Heliomicrobium gestii: one gene and its partner. The protein of the gene in region 1 interacts with the protein of each later gene in a pairwise test. Links are inferred from orthologs where the notes say so. Each region holds a gene or a part of one and is shown on either strand. Other genes may lie near its edges. The genes, in order: topA and GTO89_RS05565.

The links.
Region 2: the proteins of topA (region 1) and GTO89_RS05565 interact in binary tests that used the Escherichia coli proteins (3 or more experiments, as listed by UniProt). The link is inferred for Heliomicrobium gestii from one-to-one orthologs.

What each region holds. Positions count from the first base shown.
Region 1 is NZ_WXEX01000008.1:72,493-78,793, forward strand. Bases 1,798-4,764 are described here. They hold topA (type I DNA topoisomerase), read right to left. Parts: upstream 4,385-4,764; coding sequence 2,210-4,384; downstream 1,798-2,209. Other genes in these bases: trmFO (methylenetetrahydrofolate--tRNA-(uracil(54)-C(5))-methyltransferase (FADH(2)-oxidizing) TrmFO), read right to left, coding at 1,798-2,198; dprA (DNA-processing protein DprA), read right to left, coding at 4,436-4,764. Outside these bases: tyrosine recombinase XerC, read right to left, coding at 1-819; more of trmFO, read right to left, coding at 891-1,797; more of dprA, read right to left, coding at 4,765-5,554; GTO89_RS10605 (hypothetical protein), read right to left, coding at 6,028-6,301. UniProt on the Escherichia coli protein: Releases the supercoiling and torsional tension of DNA, which is introduced during the DNA replication and transcription, by transiently cleaving and rejoining one strand of the DNA duplex.
Region 2 is NZ_WXEX01000004.1:64,226-70,360, forward strand. The notes cover bases 1,560-4,360. They hold GTO89_RS05565 (YigZ family protein), read right to left. Parts: upstream 3,381-4,360; coding sequence 2,739-3,380; downstream 1,560-2,738. Other genes in these bases: GTO89_RS17145 (LysM peptidoglycan-binding domain-containing protein), read right to left, coding at 1,560-2,438; GTO89_RS05570 (EamA family transporter), read left to right, coding at 3,519-4,360. Also shown: GTO89_RS05550 (putative amidoligase domain-containing protein), read left to right, coding at 1-504; more of GTO89_RS17145, read right to left, coding at 627-1,559; more of GTO89_RS05570, read left to right, coding at 4,361-4,412; GTO89_RS05575 (TspO/MBR family protein), read left to right, coding at 4,652-5,119; GTO89_RS05580 (rubrerythrin family protein), read right to left, coding at 5,178-5,738; GTO89_RS05585 (methyl-accepting chemotaxis protein), read right to left, coding at 5,957-6,135.

The DNA of each region.
Region 1 (6,301 bases):
GATGTCCTGGGCGCCGCGCGCATGCAGCCGCCCTCCCCGGTGGTTTAAAAAGAGAGCCGGCGACACCTCTCGCTGCCGCCGCGCCAACTCGGGCCGCCCCTCCTGTAAGTAACGCCCGATCGCCTCTAGCGCCTCTTCCCCCACAGGCACGATCCGTTCTTTTCCGCCTTTGCCGAGGACGCGAACATAGCCGAGGCTTGCGTCCAGGGCGCCCAGATCGAGTCCACAGAGTTCCGCCACCCGCAAACCGGAGGCGTAAAAGAGTTCCACCATAGCTCGATTGCGCAGCGCCAGGGGGCCTTCGCTCGTTTTATCAGCCGCCGCGATCAGGCCTGACACCTCTGATTCGCTCAGTGTTTTGGGAAGGGGCCGACCGAGTTTGGGAGATTTCAGCCGTTTCATGGGATGGCTGGCGAGCTGCCCTTCGCGGATCAGATAGCGAAAAAAGCCGCGCCAGGCGGCCAGTTTGCGCGCCAGTGACGAACGTTCCATCCCGATGGCGTACAGACGGGTGAGACAGAGGCGCAATTGCTCGGCTCTAACCGCCGAGGGACTGGGCACAGGGGAAGCCGTCTGCTCCAGCAATTCGACCAGTTGCGCCAGATCACCGGCATAAGCCGCCCGGGTGTGCGGCGATGTATTGCGTTCGCCGGCCAGGTGGCGCAGGTAGCAATCGATCCAGCCATCCCACTGGCCGATCGCGCCATCGATTCCACCATTTTTGCTTTCTACGGTATCATCTACGGTGTTTTCGGCGACATCCCGCACCCTGATCCCATCGCCCATCTTCTCACCGCTTCCCTGATGGTTTTTTGCCATATCTCTCCCTCTGACGTCCCTCAGTCCACTTTAAAACCGATCGGCAAACCGGTCGATGTCGATTCGGCGCATTACTCCTTTAGTGCCGCCATATAGCTATCCAATGATTCCAAGGCCCGGCGGGCATGGGCCTGCTGTCGAGGCCGCTTGCCTTTCACTTTTTCTGTCAGCGGCGGGAAGAGGCCGTAGGTGACATTCATCGGCTGAAAATGCTTCGCTTCGGCAGTGGTGATGTAGGCCGGCAAGGCGCCGATGGCTGTCTCCGCCGGAAAAAGGAGGGGTGTCTGTCCCTGTGCGTGACGGGCGGCGTTTAACCCGGCCACCAGACCGGCGGCAGCCGATTCGACATAACCTTCCACGCCGGTGATCTGGCCGGCGAAAAATAGGCCCGGATCTTTGCGTAGTTGGTATGTGGGCAGCAGCAGTGTGGGGCTGTTGATGAAGGTGTTGCGGTGCATGACACCGTAGCGGACGAACTCCGCTTGTTCCAGACCGGGGATCATTTGGAAGACCCGCTTCTGCTCGGGCCACTTCAGGTGAGTTTGGAAACCGACCAGATTGAACATCGTCCCCTGGCGGTTTTCCTTGCGCAGTTGCACGACGGCAAAAGGCCGCTTGCCCGTGCGCGGATCGGTCAAACCGACCGGTTTGAGGGGACCGAAGAGGAGCGTTTGCTTGCCCCGTTTGGCCATCACTTCCACAGGCATACAGCCCTCGAAGTAGATCTCTTTTTCAAATTCCTTCAGCGGGTGGCCCTCAGCCGTTACCAGCGCCTCGTAAAAGCGATCATACTCGCTTTCGTCCATGGGACAGTTGAGGTAATCGGCATCGCCCTTGTCATAGCGGGATGCCCAAAAAGCCACCGACAGATCAACCGATTCCGCATCCACGATGGGCGCTGCGGCATCGTAAAAGTAAAAATAGTCCTCCCCGGTGAGCGCCTGAATCGCTTGGGAGAGCGCCGGTGAGGTCAAGGGACCGGACGCGATGATCAGCGGCCGGCTCTCTGGGATTTCACGGATCTCCTCGCGGCGCAGCGTGATCAGAGGATGACTGACCAGTTTTTCGGTGATATGGGCGGAAAAACCCTCCCGGTCGACGGCGAGGGCGCCCCCCGCCGGGACCGCATGGGCATCAGCCGCTTCCATGATCAGCGAACCGAGCCGGCGCATCTCTTCTTTTAAAAGACCGACGGCGTTCTCCAGGGCGGCCCCGCGCAGGGAGTTGGAACAGACCAGTTCGGCGAAGTCGCCTGTTTTGTGAGCCGGCGTCATCTCGGTGGGACGCATCTCGAAAAGTTGGACGGGCAGGCCCTGCTGGGCAATCTGCCAGGCGGCTTCCGAACCGGCCAGCCCGGCGCCGATGATCGTTACTGTCACTCTATCGTCACCTATTCTTCTGCAAGTTGCTCTGTCGATGGCTTGATCGTTTCTGCATCGTCAGGCGCGCCGGGCAACCAACCGGGAGAAGCCCCCTTCTCCCCGTCCGGAACCGCCTCCTCATAACCGCACCCCTCGGTGGTGCAGAGGCGGCGCGTACCCAGCTTTTTGGACTCCTTTTGCACCATCGGTTTGCCGCACTGCGGGCAGGGCACATTGGTGGGCCGTTCCCAAGAGACGTAATCGCATTCGGGATAATTGGCGCAACCAAAAAACTTCCGGCCTTTTTTTGTCCGCCTGATGACGATGTGGCCATCGCATTTGGGGCAAGGAACGCCGATCTCCTCCAGCAAGGGCTTGGTAAAACGGCACTCGGGGAAACGGGGGCAGGCCAAAAAGCGGCCAAAACGCCCCTGTTTGATCACCAAGTTGGCGCCGCAGACTTCGCAGAGCTGGTCAGTCACTTCATCGGCGATCTCGATCTCGCCGATTTTTTCTTCTGCGTCCTCCAGGGTTTCTCGAAAAGGTTCGTAAAAATCGCGCAGGATGCGCTTCCAATCGGCGGCGCCTTCCTCGATAGCGTCTAACTTGTCTTCCATATCTGCCGTAAATTCCACATCGATGATGTCAGGAAAATGCTCCTTCAGCAGATCGACGACCACCTCGCCGAGTTCGGTCAGGTAAAACTGCTTATCTTCACGAACGACATAACCGCGAGCGACAATTGTCTCAATGATCGGAGCATACGTGGAGGGACGGCCGATCCCCCGTTCCTCCAAAGCCCGGACAAGGGTCGCCTCGCTGTAGCGTGGCGGCGGCTGGGTGAAATGCTGTTTCGGATCGAGCTTCCGCAGTGCCAGTTTCTCCTCGGCAAACACCTCGGGGAGCAACCCTTCCTCATCCTTGCTGTCATCGTCACGACCTTCGATGTAGACCTTCATGAAGCCGGGAAACTTGAGCACCGACCCGGAGGCGCGAAAGCCGAAGGCCCCCGCCTTGATCTCGATCGTCGTCGTATCCATGACGGCAGAACTCATCTGGCTGGCGACAAAGCGCTCATAGATCAACTTGTACAGCTTAAACTGATCGTTTGTCACCACCGCTTTCAACGTCTCAGGCTCGCGCGCCACCGATGTGGGCCGGATCGCCTCGTGGGCGTTTTGAATCTTGCCCTTGTTTTCATAGACGCGCGGTTCTGCCGGCTGGTAGTCGGCGCCGAAACGGTTCTGAATGTGCTCACGGACCTCTTCGACGGCGCCGTCGGAAACCCGCACCGAGTCGGTGCGGATGTAGGTGACGAGACCAACGGTCCCCTCTTTTCCCAAATCCAAGCCTTCATAGAGTTGCTGAGCGATCATCATGGTCTTGCGAGCGGTAAAACCGAGTTTGCGATAGGCCTCCTGCTGCAAAGAACTGGTCGTAAAAGGCGGCGCCGGGTTGCGTCGCTTTTCTTTCCTTTTAACCTCACTGACGACAAAGTCCTGTCCGGACAGTTCCCCCAGGACTTGGTCCATCCTTTCGCCGTTGTTGATCTCCAGTTTGTTTTCGTCCTGACGAACAAGCCGCGCCTGCAGGTTCCCCTTGTCGCCTTTCAACTCAGCCGTCAAGGACCAGTACTCCTCAGGGACGAAATCATTGATCTCCTCTTCCCTGTCACCGATCAGCCGCACGGCCACCGACTGAACCCGTCCGGCGGAAAGGCCTTTGCGGATCTTGCGCCAGAGGAGCGGGCTGAGATTGTAACCGACGAGCCGGTCAAGGATGCGGCGAGCCTGCTGGGCCTCGACCCGGCTCGTGTCAATGGGACGCGGTTTTTTGACGGCATTTTGGATGGCCGATTTGGTGATCTCATTGAATTCGATGCGACAGGGCGTATGTTCATCGACGCCAAGAACTTGGGCCAGATGCCAGGCGATGGCTTCCCCTTCCCGATCAGGGTCAGGTCCCAGCAGGATCTGATCCGACTTTTTGGCGGCTGTCCGGAGTTCTTTCAACAGTTCCCCTTTGCCCCGGATGGTGATGTACTTCGGATTGAAGTCTCCCTCCACGTCAACGCCGAATTGGCTTTTGGGCAAATCGCGCACATGGCCCATGGAGGCCTTCACCTGGTAGCGGCGACCGAGAAACTTGCTGATGGTTTTCGCTTTGGCAGGCGATTCGACGATGACAAGCACTTTATTGGACAACCAGGTCACCTCTTATCTATCAAAAAACTGACTTATTTCATCTATTATAACCTAGCAGGCGACAAAACCGCCGCCCCGCTCCATTTGTACCCGTCCCTTCAGTTCCAGCAGGGTCAAGGCGGCAGCCACCTCTGATCCGGAAAGGCTCAGCCGGGCGGCCAGTTCATCGGCGCTTCTCGGTTCCCAGTCGACGATCTCCATTATTCTACGCTCCGCCTCTGACAGTCGATCCGTTGCAGGGCTGTTCTCTACCGATTGTCCCAGCAAAGGCAGGCACAACTGTCGCTGGTCCTCATCAAGGATGTCTTCTATGGTGACAATCAGCTTGGCGCCCTGCTGGATCAACCGGTTGGCGCCGACGCTTTGCGGCAGTGTGATCGGCCCCGGCACAGCGAAGACATCACGCCCCTGCTCTAAGGCCTGATCGGCGGTGATCAAGGCCCCTGACTTCTCCCCCGCCTCGACGACGATGACGCCCGTCGAAAGTCCGGAGATGATTCGATTGCGCGCCGGGAATGTGCCCGGTTCCGGTCTTGTCCCCGGCGGGTACTCGCTCACCAGGGCGCCTTGTTCCACAATCCAACCGGCCAGTTTGCCATGTTCTGGCGGATAGATGATATCGACGCCGCCGGCCAGCACGGCGATCGTCCTTCCCCCTGCCTCGAGGGCGCTTTGATGAGCGATCCCGTCAATGCCGCGAGCCATGCCGCTGACGATCGTCCGCTTCCGAAGCGTCAGTTCTCGGGCGACGGCAGCGCAAACCTTCGCGCCATAGGGGGACGGCTTACGGGTGCCGACGATAGCCAGGGCTTCTCCATCTTCCGGCAAGAGCCTCCCTCGTATGTACAACACCGGTGGCGGGTCAGGGATGTTGCGCAGCAACGCAGGGTAGTTTCCATCGGTAACCAGAAGGGCGGCGATATCGCCCTGCGCGAGACGCCGCAACAACGCCTTCGTTCGCTCCGTCCGTCTCCTCGCCTGCAGCGTCCGTTCCCAGCCCTGCCGGCTTAACCCGGCTATACCGTCCCAGCGCTCATCGGCGGCCATCCAGGCGGCGCGGGCCGTTCCAAAATGCCCCAGAAGTGCGTAAAACCGCCGCGGTCCAATGCCGGGCAATGCCGACAGGGCGATCCAGCTTTCCTGCTCCGTCAGAGCCGGGGGATGGGCCATAGGTCTCGTCCCCTCTCCATCGCCAGCGCCTTTGGTTCTTGACCGTCTGGATAATCGTACCATCGAACGATATCTACATTAACGGGTTATCCAATCCCTGTCAAGCAAAGCGCCGAAATTTGTGGTCATCATCACAACTTGTTGATTTCATGGCAGCGATGCATGACACGGGGCGAGGTCAGTGGCGCAAAGCAGGCACAGCCCTGCGTTTCTTCAGCAGATTTATCAAAAGGTTCATCGAGTTGGCAATGAAATCGCCTATTTATTCGACTGCGATGATAGAATTCCTTTTTATTCGACCAGCGCATTTTTCGAGAATACAAAGAAATAATCGCCAAAATTCGTCAACCGTGTGTTTTTTCAAGAGAAGTCAATCCAGGGTATATCGCTCGCACCATCGATCGATATTTACATATGAAAAGACCCCTCAACTACCGCGGTGGGTTTGAGGGGTCTTGATGGGTCGTTGCCGCCTATTCGTCCATTTCGTCGACGCTGTCGAGTTCCGCGTCAATTTGGTTCAAAACCACGAGAGATTCGCATAGCCGCTGGAGATCAAGCACATTCATCGTTACAAATTCACCCTTGGTTTCAGAAACGTCCATGGCCAATTTGGCGGCGGCCACAGCGACGTCTCGCAATGCCTGGCGCTGTTCCTGTTTTTTGATCAGTAATGCGTCGGTGTAAAGCGCTGCCACCTCACTGTCAGCGGATACCTGCTTTTTCAGTTCCCCTAATGAAAGGGCA
Region 2 (6,135 bases), on another replicon or contig:
GAGTTGGGCGCTTTTCTCAGGGAGATCCCTCACAGCAACAAGGCCATCATTCAACAAGGCATCTTGCCCCTCCTGTACCGGGATCGGCCGGTGGAAACGCGTTTTTACTTTGTCAAAAACAGCCGTGGCCTGTGGCTGCGCTCAGGCCTCGTCGCCCGCGTCGCCCCAGACAACGTCTATCCGATGAACGCCAATGTGGAATGGGACCTCCTGGCCAGCCGCGTCCTCAAAGAAGCCATGGGCGCGGAGCGGCGCGAAGTCTACAAGGAGCGGGCCGACGCTCTCTGCAGGAAGGTGCTCGCCACGTTGGAGAAGGAAGTTGGTCCCTGCGGAGAATTGGCCATCGACATCATCCCCAACCGCGCCGATTTCCCCTATATTGTCGAAGTAAACGCGAAGCCGGACTCATTGTTGCATATGACAAAGGCCTTCCGGCGGCGGAACCTCAGCATCCTGCGGATGCTGGGATATGCCAAGCGGCTGGCGGGGTTTGGTGAAGAGTAAGGCGGGAAGGTTCCACTGTCGCATAAATAGTAAAAGATCGCTCCCCAACCTATCTAGAATGTGATAGTGCTTGGAGAGCGATCTTTTCTATCGGAAGCCTTCTTTTGCGTCACATGAATACATCAGTTCGCGCTGATAAACTCCTGCACCCAAGCGCCTTGGTAGTACCCGACGCCGATCGTGTCATAGTTGGGGCTGAGAATGTTGGCGCGGTGACCGGAACTGTTCATCCAGTCGTTCATCACCTGCTGGGCCGAGGTCTGCCCTTTGGCGATGTTCTCGCCGGCATAGCCGTAGTGGATGCCGTACTTGTCCATCATGGCAAAGGGAGAACCGAAGGTCGGCGAGGTGTGACTGAAGTAGTTCTTTTGAATCATATCGACAGCCTTGTCACGGGCCATCCGGTTCAGGGTGGCGTTGTCGGCGCGGAGCGGTTTCAAACCGGCTTTTGCCCGTTCGGCGTTCACCAGTTGGACAACCTGCTCCGCCATGGTCAAGGCGGGAGCCTGTTGGGGCGCCGGCTGGGGAGCCGGCGCTTGGCTGGTTTGGGGAACCTTCAGGATTTGACCGACATAGAGCTGGTTGGCGTCCACACCCGGGTTGGCCTGGATCAGGCTGTTCAGGGAAAGGCCCAGCTTAGCGGCGATTTTATACAGGGTGTCTCCGGCTGCGACACGATACTCACCGGCAGCGGCGGCAGGGATCTGCAGCACCTGGCCGGGGTAGATGGAACCGGAGGTCAGATTGTTGGCCTTCATCAGGTCATTCACCGTGACACCCTGGCTGTTGGCAATGGTCCAAAGGGTGTCGCCGTCCTTCACCGTGTAGGTGTTGGTGACGCCAGCCACCTGGGTGTTCAGCTTCACATAGGTGGGCGAGTTCGTGATATAACCCTTCGTGCCGTCAGCGGCTTGGACATAGATCCAGTAGTTGGCATTTTTCGTCTGGGAGATGACCTTGACGGTCGAACCGGCGGAAATGAGCTTGATGGAAGAGGAGGCGCTGCTGGCGTCGCTCTTCAGGTAGGCGCCTTTGACCATCGTCAGGGTGTCGCCAGGCTGCGCGTAGATCCGTCCCTCAATGCCGCCGGGAGGCGTCGTCGGGGTCGGGGTCGGCGTAGGAGTCGGGGCGGGAGCCGGCGCAGGGGTCGTCGTCGTGCCGCTCGGCATCACGACAGGCCGTTGCGGAGGCAGAATATAGGATGCAGGAATGACCGGCGGCTTGGCCGTATGACCGGTGATGGTCTGGCCGGGGGTCCAGGAGCCGGCGGGCAAAACCCGTTGGACAGAGAAGAAGTTGCTGCCGTACCAGTAACGGAAGTCATTGACGGTGCCGATAGCCGTGGGCCGGTTGTCCATGGTGTTGATGATCAGCGGCTGTCCGTTGACCATGCCCATGAAAAGGGCCGCGTGGCTGATATAGGTGCTGCCATTGGCGTCAGTGGCGTAGAAGGTGAAGATGTCGCCGGGAAGGAGTTTTTCCGTCCCTTTGATCGTCCAGGAACTGCCCTCTTTCGCAGCGTAGACGCCCTGGACCTTCGTGCCGACAGAGCCGTATTCCCGAGAGGTCGTCGTGATGTTGAAACCGAACTCACTGTAGACCAGCGAGGTGAAGTTCGAGCAGTCGATCACGCCGTAGTCCTTGTACCCTTTATAGAGGTGGCCATAGACTGCGTAGCCGTTGTCCATGTACCAGACAGCCCGTTCAATCAGTTGGTCAGCGAGGCTGCCTTTGATGTTCTTGTACTGTTCACGGTACTGGTTGACGCGCGGAACGTCGAGGTTCCTGTAGTTGCTCAGGTACTGGTTGTAGTTGGCAATCGCCTGTTCGGTGGTGAACTTCTGATAGAAGGCGGCCGCCGGGGAGATGGAACCGGTGAAGAAAATCACGCCGGCCAGCAGGCTGGCGGCAATGGATGCAATCTTCCTTTTCATGTTGCGTCACTCCTTTCGCCAATAAAATAAAGTCGCTATCGGGATAACGACTTGAAAAGAAAGACGAGTAGGAGTATAACGCACATCCAGAAATGACGCAACCCATTTTTACTTATTACATAGAATTACCGGGCTTTTCTACATTCTGTAACAGAAGCAGAAAAGGATTTTATAGCTAAAAGGACAGCAATCATCAGCACTATTTTCTATTTCTATTTTTACTCCCAACGAATCACTCGACACATACTTCTGTAATCATATCATTTTCATAAAAGTTATCAAACTGTGTTTCTATGCCATTTATTGCGCATTCACTGGGGCGTCCACATAGACAGCGTCCCGGCGCATCAGTTCGGCGCAGCCAGATGACCAATCAGCAGCCATTTTCTCCAGGCGCTCCTCCTGCCCCGCTTCTTCCAGGGCGATCACCGTCACGGCAGCGCCGAATTGGGTCTCCATGATGCGATAGCCTCGGAGTCGCAGTTCCTGTTCAAACTTCCCGTACAGCCCGTAGTCGATTGCCATGGCGATGGGAGTAAAGAGCCGTCGTTCAATGATCCCGGCGGCTTGCAATCCCACGCTGGCGCTTTTGCCATAGGCCCGGATGAGACCGCCGGCGCCAAGCTTGATCCCGCCAAAGTAGCGGGTCACGACGACAACGCTGTCCTTAAGCCCCATCTTTTTGATCACTTCCAAGATCGGCTTTCCCGCCGTCCCCGACGGTTCGCCGTCGTCATCAGCTTTTTGTGTCTCGTCGCGCTCGCCACACATATAGGCGGCGCAGTTGTGGGTGGCGTCCCAGTGTTTTTTCCGGATGGCTGCGATGAAGCGCTGGGCGGCTTCCGGCGTCTCCGCCCGATCGGCGTAGGCGATAAAGCGCGACTTTTCGATCTCAAAAGCGGCTTCACCGTACCCGCTCACTGTGCGATACTGCGGTAACAAGTTGTCATCCACCTCACATTCATGCATTACCTTGCTTCACCCACCTGGCAGTGATGACGGAACAACTGGCAGGAATCGAAGACCGGCGAACCGAAATCAAAGAGGATAAAAGGATCGGAAGAAAGGATCATCAGAACGTTGAACACACGGCACCGCTGGCTCGGCTTCGCCCTCATCGCCCTCGCCTCCACCCTCTGGGGGATCAACGGCACCATCGCCAAACTCCTCTTTCAACGGGCCGTCAGCCCCCTCTTCGTCGTAGAGACACGCCTCTTTGTGACCGCCGTCGTCCTTTTCACCCTGCTAAAACGGTTCCGCCCACGCTGGCTCTCTCTACCCATGGGCCGGTTGCCGGTCGTCCTGCTTCTCGGCGCCGTCCTCGGTGGCGTGCAGTTTACCTATCTCTTTACAGTCAGTCAGACGAACGTAGCGACAGCCGTATTTTTGCAGTACACCAGTCCCGTGGTGCTCGTAGCCTACCTGGCCTGGCGCGGCCGGGAGCCCATCGGTCTCGCCCACCTCGCCGGCGTGGCCCTTTGCCTGGCCGGCGGTTTCTTGATGGTGGCCAACAGCCTGCGCATCACCCCCGTCGGCCTCGCCTCCGGGATCGCCTCGGCTTTTTTCGTGGCCGCCTACACCGTCGCCGCCCAACAGGCCGGACGCTATCTCCACCCTTGGGCTTGCCTGGCCTACGGGTCGGCTATTGGTTTTCTCCTCTGGTTTTTTATCGCCCCGCCCTACACCCTTCCCTGGCCTGCGACGTCGGAAGAGTGGTGGTTCCTGCTATATGTGGCCCTTTTCGCCACCTTGATCCCCTTCGGCCTCTACTTCCTCAGCCTTAAATACCTGCCGGCAGCCACCGTGGGCATCGTCTCCACCCTGGAACCGGTGGTGGCCGCCTTGGTCGCCTGGCTTGTCTTGCAAGAGGCGCTGACACCAGGCCAGATGCTGGGCGCCCTGTCGGTCATCGCCGGGGCTTTGGTTGTGCAACTGCGTTCTTCCGGTTCTTCGCCGGAAAGCGGTCATTCGTAACAGCCATTTCTGATATGAAACAAGTCGGCGTTGTGGGCCGTCATATACGCACTCATCATATCAACATTCACGGTGGCCCTTCGCGGCCATTTTTTTATTTTAGACAGTTGTCGTCCTTTTCCTCTATTTCCTCATCTTCCTCACTGAGCAAAACCGTCCAAGGTAAGGGATATACGATGAAGGGGTTGCGTAAAACTAAGGCGACAAGGGAAAAGAAATGAGAAAAGGAGACTGGAATGATGGGTCGACTTTCATCGGTTGCCGTTTTCTTTCTCGCCTATGTCGCCTTTAGCGCCCTGAGTTGGCTTTTCCCCATGGACCGCAAGTGGATCGAATCACTGGAAAAGCCCGCCTGGTCGCCGCCAGGGATGGTGATCGGCATCGGCTGGGTGATCATCTTTGCCCTCATCTCCCTGGCCGTGGCAATCCTCTATGACAAAGTGGGCCTGCGACGCCTTGGCCTCACCTGGAAAGCGGTTTTTCTCGCCAACTGGGTCTTCAACCAACTCTTTTATATCGGCCAGTCGTTCAGCCGCAACCTCTTCTATTCCTTTTTGGATACGGCGGCCATCGCTGTGACGGCGATCCTCCTGGTCTTTGCCTCCTGGCCCTACTCCCGTCCGGCGGCGCTGCTGTTCGCGCCCTACGCCCTTTGGTCCTCCTTCGCCACAGCGCTGGCCTGGACGATCTACCGCCTGAATCGTTGAAAAAATGAGGGGTCCCGTCAAGCGGAACCCCTCCGATAGGCCTTTGTCATTTTACCGTTCAGGCGCTGAAGGTGTGGAACTGATCCTTTTTCGCACTGCAGATCGGGCAGAGATCAGGCAGCCCTTCGACGACAGTGTGTCCACAGATTGAGCAGATATGGACAGGCCCGAGCGCCAGATCAAGGCCTTGCTGCGCTGATTTGCGCGCTTCTTCGAACAACCGGGCATGGATCTTTTCCGCTTCCAAGGCATAATGGAAAGACCGTTCGGCGCCCTTTTCCTTCTGGAACCGGGCTGATTCCAGATAGACGGGGTACATCTGCTCGATCTCGTGCAGTTCGCCGTTGCGAGCGCCGATCAGGTTTTCTGCCGTCTTCCCTACCCCGAAGACGGCGCCGGCTGGAACGGTAAAATCCCCTTTTGGCTCACGGAGCTCATGGAAATGGTTGCGGGCGTGAGCCCACTCGGCATAGGCGATAGCCCGGAAGAGCCGGCCGATGTTGGGCATGTTCTCCTTGTCCGCCACATCGGCCCAAATGGTGTAACGCATATGGGCCATGCTCTCGCCACCATAGGCGGAACGCAAAAAGTCAGCGGTCATCGCATTCTCCAAGGGCATGCAGATCTCTCCTTACACACTAAGCGTATATCGTCAGTATGACCGGACACGATGTTTTTAAACAAAAAAATCCCCGACTCTTGAGTACAAGAGAGCCGGGGTTTGCTTTACCTTTGCGGCAAAGCAACTAGTAATTGTGCCCATGTCCATGTTACCACAATGTACGTTTACGTACAATCAAAACTAACGAAATGCTGTCAAAATATTGTTTAAACCGGTTAAAGCTTGAACTGCCCCACCACCGATTCCAGTGTTTCCGCGCTCCGAGCGCTGGTTTCCGTAGTCTTCCGGATTTCCACCAATTCGTTGTCTATTGATCCGATCTGGAGCGAAATCTGTTCCGCCCCCTGGGCGACGGCAGATACAGTAACCGTAAATTCGTTGATGGCATTGGCGA